2 regions of the Desulfonatronum lacustre DSM 10312 genome follow, and region 2 is predicted to be linked to the other one. Evidence: predicted binding sites of a transcription regulator. Region 2 holds the regulator's gene; the other holds the start of a gene.
What was found. Region 2 encodes sigma-54, which starts transcription at its own class of promoters, with help from an activator protein. Its sites were predicted from a motif close to CTGGCACGGNNNNTGCTT; they were not measured.
Positions count from the first base shown of each region.

Region 1: the regulator sigma-54 is predicted to act here: its motif matches at 2,133-2,150, upstream of fliD (flagellar filament capping protein FliD).

Region 1 covers NZ_KI912608.1:952,792-957,122, forward strand. The annotation lists gene DESLA_RS0104515 (replication-associated recombination protein A) at 1-762, shown strand, start outside; gene DESLA_RS0104520 (flagellin N-terminal helical domain-containing protein) at 1,067-2,050, shown strand; gene fliD (flagellar filament capping protein FliD) at 2,204-3,877, shown strand; gene fliS (flagellar export chaperone FliS) at 3,945-4,331, shown strand, end outside.
Region 2 covers NZ_KI912608.1:1,740,099-1,744,429, forward strand. The annotation lists gene rapZ (RNase adapter RapZ) at 1-172, opposite strand, end outside; gene DESLA_RS0108195 (PTS sugar transporter subunit IIA) at 241-690, opposite strand; gene hpf (ribosome hibernation-promoting factor, HPF/YfiA family) at 694-1,239, opposite strand; gene rpoN (RNA polymerase factor sigma-54) at 1,313-2,746, opposite strand; gene lptB (LPS export ABC transporter ATP-binding protein) at 2,810-3,535, opposite strand; gene DESLA_RS0108215 (LptA/OstA family protein) at 3,532-4,095, opposite strand; gene DESLA_RS0108220 (LptA/OstA family protein) at 4,096-4,331, opposite strand, start outside.

The DNA of each region.
Region 1 (4,331 bases), 790 kb from region 2:
GCCAAGCGCGGGGCCCAAAGCCTCGGGGCCGCCATACCCGAAACCAGCCTGGAAATTCTTGCCGGTTTGTCCAACGGCGACGCCCGGACCCTGTTCAACCTCCTGGAACTCACCGCGGAACTGTCGCCGGAAAAATGGGCCGAGGACAAGCTGCGCCAGGCATTGCCCGAAGTGGTCCTGCGCGGGGACCGCGAGGGCGACTCCCACTACGAGCTGGCCTCCGCGCTGATCAAATCCATCCGTGGCAGCGACCCGGACGCGGCCCTCTACTACCTGGCCTGCCTCCTGGAGAGCGGCGAGGACCCCCGCTTCATCTGCCGTCGCCTGATTCTCTCGGCCTCCGAAGACGTCGGCCTGGCCGACCCTCACGCCTTGAGCATGGCCGTGGCCTGCCAGCAAGCCGTGGAATTCGTGGGCATGCCCGAAGGCTTCATTCCCCTGGCCGAAACCACGGTCTATCTGTCCCTGGCCCCCAAAAGCAACGCCACCTACGCCGCTTACCTGGCCGCCCAAAAAGAAATCCGCGCCCACGGCCCCCGCCCCGTCCCCTTGCACCTGCGCAACGCCTCCTCGGCCCTGCAAAAGGAATGGGGCTACGGCCGCGGCTACAGATACCCCCACGCCTACCCCGACGCCTGGGTGGAACAAGACTACCTCCCCACCGAAGTCAACCTCCGCTTCTACGAACCCAAACTCCAAGGCCAGGAGCCGCGGCTGAACGCCTGGCTGGCCAAGTATCGGAAGAAAAGGAAGGTTGGCTGACCGGATTGTGAATTTTCAAGGCCGTCTTTTCTAAATGGCTTCTTTTTTGCAAATCACTTCCTGCCTTGCCTTTCGTACAGCCAGATACGGAAAGCTTTTCTCCTGCCATCACGCCATCACTCCATGACGGGTGAGAGAAAACCAGCATTCCTTGTGAATTCTGATTTCGCTCTAAAGTTTTTTCTCCATCCGTCGATACAGTAGTCAAATGCTGGGCGGCCCCACCCGTGGCGGGTGCGGATCATGTCCATGAAGGACGGTTTGACGCCCAGGCAAGGAAGCCAACATATCCCAAGGAGGAAGTATCATGCTAAGTATTAACAACAACTTAATGGCCACGAACGCGGCCCGAAATCTTTCGGGCAACTATGGTGCACTGGGCACGTCGACCCAGCGCCTTTCGTCCGGTCTGCGCATCAACAGCGGTGCCGACGATGCCGCCGGCTTGGCCATTCGTGAGTTGATGCGGGCGGAAATCGCCTCGCTGAACCAGGGCGTCCGGAATGCCAACGACGCCATCTCCATGATTCAGACCGCTGACGGCGCTCTGGCCGTTATCGACGAAAAGCTGATCCGGATGAAGGAACTGGCCACCCAGGCGGCTACCGGCACCTACAATTCGGACCAGCGGTTGATCATCGACTCCGAGTATCAAGCCATGGCCTCGGAAATTACCCGAATTGCCAATGCCACGAAATTTAATGGTATCTACCTCTTGAATGGGAACTTGTCAGGAAGCGGCGACAACGTAGCTACAGCCAACCCCCATCTCTGGGGCCAAGGTCATACTGGCTCGGGCATGCAATCGACAGGTCCTTTGAAGGTTCACTTCGGACCATCGAACGACAGTTCAGAGGATTACTACTACATTGCTATTGGTATTGCCACGGCTTCCGCTCTCGGTGTTGGGAATAATTCGAATCAAACATCAAATTTTTATGCTGCCGGGATGTCAGATAAGGCTGGGGGAGATGGTGATGATGGTTTCTCAATTTCTACACAACAGGGTGCCCAGCGTGCCCTGAACGCCCTGGAAAACGCCATTCTTTCTAAGGATAACATCCGAGCCAGTCTCGGTGCCTTGCAGAACCGGCTGTCGAACACCATCACCAACCTCCAGATTCAGGCCGAAAACATTCAGGCCGCGGAATCGCGGATTTCGGACGCGGATATTGCCCAAGAAATGACGGCATTCGTACGTAGCCAGATTCTCACCCAGGCCGGCGTAGCCATGCTCGCCCAGGCCAACTCCCTGCCCAGGATGGCCATGCAGCTCATCGGCGGCTAACCATAAATCGGGGCTTGATCACTCAAGGCCGGGCCCTGTTCTAGGGTCCGGCCTTTTTTGCTGATGGCGGTTCAGTTGTACGATGGCATCGACTTTGCTTTAAAAAATATGAGGTAAATCGAACCAGCAACTTTTTCCCAGCAAGGTCACATCATGGATACGGAAGCCCTCATATCAGGATCGATCAACTTTACGGGTCTGGGGTCCGGAACGGACTTCAAGACCATGATCGAACAGTTGATCAACTTGGAGAAAAGGCAAACCGCCCGCCTGGAGCTCTGGAAAAAGGAGTGGGAGCAGAAGCAGGAGGGATTTCGGGAGCTGAATTCCAAGATGCTCACCCTGCGGACCAATTTGCAACGTATAAACACCATGGCCAAGTTTATGGTCAAGGATGCGGACAGCGTCAACGACAACGTGCTCACGGCCACGGCCACGGACAAGGCCCAGGTGGGCAGTCATGTGCTCGAAGTCCACCAACTGGCTCAGAACCATATCCTGACCAGCACGACGACGAAGGCCAGTACGACGGAGGACATCACCGATGGCTCGGCCAGGGTGTTCAGCTATTCCTACAACGGCAAAACACGGATGTTGAACCTGCCGTCCGGCGGCAGCCTTGAGGGCTTGCGAAACCTGATCAATACAGATCCTGAGAACCCTGGGGTCCGGGCCAGCATCATCAAAAGCGCGGACGGCGTACACCACTTGCAGCTTCGGGGCATGGACCTGGGAGCGAACAAGACGATCACCATAAACGACACGACCACTGTTCCTGGTTTTGAAAACGCGAGCTTCAGCGAAACCCAGGCAGCACAGAACTCCAAGCTGAAAATCGACGGTTTCCCTCCTGGTGAAGAGAACTGGATAGAACGCTCCACGAATACGATATCCGACTTGCTGGACGGCGTGACTCTTAACCTGCGTCAAGCCGGAACAACCACGCTGAATATTGCCGTGAACAATGAAAAGGTCCTGGAGAATGTCCGGGAGTTCGTCGATCAGGTAAATGAGGTTCGAGCACAGATTACCAAGCTGACCAAAGTGGATCAGAGCGGCAACGGGTCGATCCTTACCGGCAACTATGCCATCCAGATGATCGATTCACGGCTGAAGTCCATCACCTCCGTGAAAAGCATCGGCTTCGACGTGAACAACGACGTGTTCAGCTCCCTGGGCATGATCGGGATCACCACGGATGCCGATCAAGGCTCTCCCATGTTCGGCATGCTCAAGCTGGACGAGGAAGTGCTGGAACACTCGTTGCGCAACCGTCCGGATGCCTTTGCCAGGGTTTTTGCCGCCGACTATATCGGTTCCAGTGATTCTCAGGATTTCCGATATTATACCAGCATTGACGGCGTGACCAAAGGCGGCGAGTACAATGTAAAATACACGGTCAGCGGGGGTACGATCAGCAACGCGACCATCAACGGCAATCCGGCCAGCTACAGCGGGAACGGGGAAATCACCGGCATGAGCGGCAAGCCGGAGGCCGGTATGGTGATCAAGGTGGACGACCTGTCCATGGATGGAACGTATACCGGTAAAGTGTTTTTAAAATACGGAAAAATTCCTGAGCTGGCCGACGCGCTCAAGGACTTGACGGACATCAGCACCGGACCACTCAAAATACTTGAAGAGAACTACGACGATATTACCGACGGCATCGACCGTAAAATCGAATTCGAACAGCGTCGCATCACCCGCATGGAGCGGGACTTACGCGCGCGCTTCGCTCGCTTGGAAACCTTGCTCGGCTATTACGATCAGCTCGGTGTCTCCATAAGGTCGCAGCTCGGGCAGTTGAGTTCGGATACGAAGTAAGCCGGCGACACCGAGTGTCGCCTTGGTGTTCAGTCGCAAGTCCGACCTTCAAGATCGGGAGAAGAATATGTATAATGCCGCGAAAGCCTACCTCCAAACTCAAGTCACCACGACCAACCCCGGAGACGTCGTCGTGTTGCTTTATGGAGGGGCGATTAATTTCTTGAACCAGGCCAAGCAGAAAATGAAAGAACGGGATATGGAGCAAAAGGGGCTGCTGATTTCCAAAGCGTTGGACATCATCGGCGAACTCGAAGCCAGTTTGAACACCCAAAAAGGCGGCGAACTGGGAGAGAATCTGCACAAGCTCTATTTCTACTGCAACACGCGGTTGCTGATGGCCAATCTCAAACTGGATCCCAAGCTCATCGACGAGGTGATCACCATTCTTTCCGGTTTGAAATCCGCGTTCGAGGAGATCAAAAACCAGAATCCGACTACGTTTTCCTCGACC
Region 2 (4,331 bases):
TCTCCTCGGACAGGGTCAGCAACCGTCCGGCCAGCCCGGCCGGCAGACCGTCCACGCAGTAGTACCCCAGATCCTCGAAGACGTTCAGGACCGTACTTTTTCCGGCCCCGGACTGTCCGGTGATCATGACCAGGGAGAGTTCGCACGGTTTTCGCGGTTGGTCTGCGCTCATCGCGGTTTGCCTTTTGGGGTAGGGGCACGGTGCGCCGTGCCCCTACGGTGTGGACGAATAAAATACCATCACGCCGAACTGAGGGCGTCCCAGAAAAGCTCCTTGTCCTGGGCCGTGAGAAAGGCATGCCGAAAGGTCTCGTCCTTGAGCAGCCGGGTGATGGACGCCAGGATGCGCAGGTGCATTCCGGCGACCTGTTCCGGGGCCAGGACCATGAAAAAAATATGGCACGGTTTGCGGTCCAGGGCGTCGAAATCCACGCCTTCGGAACTGCGTCCGACCACCAGCACGATCCTGTCCAGCCCCTCCAGCTTGCCGTGGGGAATGGCCACTCCTTCGCCGATGCCCGTGCTCCCGAGACTTTCCCGGTCCTTGAGCACCCGAAAGGCCGCCTCGGCATCCAGACTCGGCACGTTTTGGGCCAGCACGGCGACCAATTCCGCCAGCACTTCCGTCTTGTTCCTGGCTTGCAAATCGGGGAGCAGCAAGTCCTTGCTCAAGAAATCCTTGAGGACCATCGACTAGATACCCGGGTCGATCAGACCGAAATCGCCGCTTTTCCGGCGGTAGATGACGTTGACGCGCTCGATGTCCGCGTTGAAGAAAACCAGGAAATCGTTGCCCAGGGCTTCCAATTGCATGGCCGCCTCGTCCACGGACATGGGCTTGGGCTCGAAATTGTCGGTTTCCGTGATGGTCTGGGCCCGCTTGCCGGTCTCGTCCTGGGTAAAGGTGATCACGTCCACCCGCGCGGACTGGCTCTTCTGACCGCGACGATGGTCCTTGTTCTTCTCTTTGGTCTTGCGCACCTGAGCCTCGAGCTTGTCCAGGACCAGGTCGATGGTGGAGTACATGTCCTCGCTTTCGGTGGTGGCGGAGAAATGCATGTCCTTGCCCGTGAGGATCACCTCGGCCATATGCCGATACTTTTCCACGGAAAGGTTGACGGCCAGTTCGCCCTGATCTTCAGGACGCAGGTAACGGTTGATTTTATTGAAACGCTCGCCGGCGTAGCCCTTGAGGTGATTGGACGGCTCGAAATTCTTGAAAGTAAAAGTTATTTCCATGCGACACCTCCGAAGTAAAACGGGTTCTGGGTTGGTTTGAGGTTGTTCGCTCCGTTGGGAGCATCCGGGATGGCTAAAAAATGGCCTTGCGCTTGGAAGACGACTCGATGTTCAACGCCATGCGGTACTTGGCCACGGTACGGCGGGCGATGTTCACGCCCAGGGACTTTTTCAAAAGTTGCGAGATCAGTTCGTCGCTGAGCGGACGCTTGGGGTCCTCTTCGGAAATCAGCTTCTTGATCTCCGCCTTGACGCTTTCCGAGCCGGCCTCCGACCCGTCGTCCATACCCAGGGCGCTGTTGAAGAAAAATTTCAGTTCATACGTTCCATGGGGCGTGCTCATGTATTTGCTGGTCGTGATCCGGCTGACCGTGGACTCGTGCATGTTGATGTCCAGGGCCACATCCTTGAGGATCATCGGCTTCAGATGCGTCACCCCATGGCGAAAAAAATCAATCTGGAACCGGACGATGCTTTCGGCGACCTTGTGCAGGGTCCGCTGGCGCTGGTACAGGCTTTTCATCAACCAGTGAGCGGATCGGACCTTTTCCTGAATGTAGTCCCTGGTCCCCTTGTCGTGAACGGACAGCTCCTTGGCGTAGGCCTCATTGACCATCAAACCCGGTATCTCGTCCTCGTTCAGAACCACGATGAAATCGCCGCCGTGCTGGAGGATGTAAACGTCCGGGCTGGTGAACTGAGGATCATCGGAGCCGAAGCTCTTGCCGGGCATGGGGTCCAGGCGCTGGATGCAGTCCAGGTAGTGTTTGATTTCCTCCATGGAGAGCTTGAACTTCTTGGCCAACGGCTTGTAGCGACGTTTTTCCAGCTCCTCCAGATGATCCTTGACCAGGGAGACCAGAATCGGGTCGTCCAGCCCCAGTTCGTCCATCTGGACCAGCAGGCACTCCCGCAGGTTCCTAGCGCAGACCCCCACGGGGTCCAGGCGTTGCATGATCCGCAGGATCCGCTCCGCCTCCTCCGTCTCGCAGCCGGCCATGGCGGCGATGTCCTCAATGGATTCGCAAAGATACCCCACGGCATCCAGGTTGCCAAGGATCACCTCGCTGACGGCCAATTCCCGCTCCGACAAGGCCGAAAGCCGCAACTGCCAGGAAAGATGGCCGATCAGCGTGGACTTGCCGGCCAGCCGGGCCTCGAAACTCATGCCCTCTTCCGGGACTTCCCAGTCCCGGCCCTGGATCTGTCGACTGATGCTGGAAAATTCTCCCAGGTAGTCCTGCCACTCCGAATCGTGAAGCTGCCGGGGCTCCTCGACGTTGACGGACTGGAACCGATCCTCGGCAGGGTCTTTTATCGGGGTCTCCACCGTCTCATCGATGCCTTCCGGCGCGATCTCCAATACGGGATTCTCCAGCAATTCCTGCTGGATGCTTTCCACCAGCTCCAGCCTGGAAAGCTGAAGCAGCTTGATGGCTTGTTGCAGTTGGGGGGTCATCACCAACTGCTGCGTCAACTTCAGTTGCTGGCGCAGTTCAAGAGCCATGTCGCGTTTTCGCCTCCATGACCGGGCTGACCGGTTGGAACGCCAATCCCGATTGTTGATCAATCATAAGCAAAAGTCCTCACCGAGGTAAACTTTCCGAGCGATGGAATCGGCCACGATGGCTTCCGGAGACCCTTCAAAAATGGCCCGTCCTTCGAAGACGATGGATGCTCTGTCGCAAATCTTCAGCGTTTCGCGGACGTTGTGATCCGAAATCAACACACCGATCCCCCGCTCCTTGAGGGACATCACGATCTCCTGGATGTCGTCCACGGCCAGGGGGTCGATACCCGCGAAGGGTTCGTCCAGCAACATAAATTTCGGATTCCGGATCAGGGCCCGGGCGATTTCCAGACGGCGGCGCTCCCCGCCGGAGAGAAACATGGCCTTCTGGTCGGCCAGTTTGGAGATGCCCAGTTCCTCCAGCAGGGCCTCGGCCTTTCTGCGCTGCATGGCCGGGGTGAAGTCCGTGTACTCCAGGATGATCCGCAAATTCTGCATCACGGTCAGCTTTTTGAAGACCGAACTCTCCTGGGGCAGGTAGCTCAGCCCCAGCCGGGCCCGCTCATGCAGCGGCCAAGTGGTGATCCGCTTTCCGTCCAGGTCCACCACCCCGCTGGTGGGCTTGATCACCCCGACCAGCATGTAGAACGTGGTGGTTTTCCCGGCTCCGTTGGGACCTAAAAGGCCGACGATCTCCCCCTGCTCGACCCGGATGGAAATATCCCGGACCACCTCTTTCTGGCCGAAGCTTTTGCGCAGACTCTTGCCGGAGAGAAGGGCCTTCACCGCGCCCCCTGTTCCCGAGGCAAAAGAAACATTCCTTCCACTCGACGATCGGTGCGTCCCTGCACATCCACCTCTCTTTCTTCAACATTGAGCGTGATCACGTTGCCTTCCAACCGGGTCCCGCCTTCTTCCACCCGGGCGTTGCCTTCCAGACGCAGGACGCTCTGGTCCACCCAATAGGTGGCCATGTCGCCGTGGCCGACACGGTCCTCGTGCTTCAGAAAGACCTGGCCAAAAGCGATCATTTGTTCAATGTCCACTTGAGCTTCCATGTCCTGTTCCGGAGCCATGCCCTCGGGTCGAGCCTCCCGGGGAAGGGTTCGCAAAAGCACTACCAGCCGCTCCGAACGGAGCTGAAAATTCGGCCTGTCCACCCGCACGTCCCCCATGAACTCGATCTGGTGATCGCGATGGGAGTAGCGCAGCCGCTCGGACGTGATCCGCGTCGGGATGGCCTGCTCTTCCGCCGAAGAACTCCAACCCGGAAACAGGAACAGCGCCACAAAAACGACCGGAAACGTGACCCGCAAAAGCCAGGTCAATGAAAACCGAGTTTCCATTTACAACCCGTGTCCGAAACTGTCTTTGGCAATGATCACTTCCACTCCGCCCTCGGCGTTGACCACCCAGGTGTGCAGGTCAACGTCGCCCCGCTTCGAGCGCAATTGCAGTCCTTGGCGGTCCAGGAGGATGTCACCGTGCAGAAAAATGGTTTCATCCACCTGAACGAAAACAGCCTCGTCGGAATTGAGATACGTCGGACCATATTCCATATGCACTCCGGACCAAAGCCGGA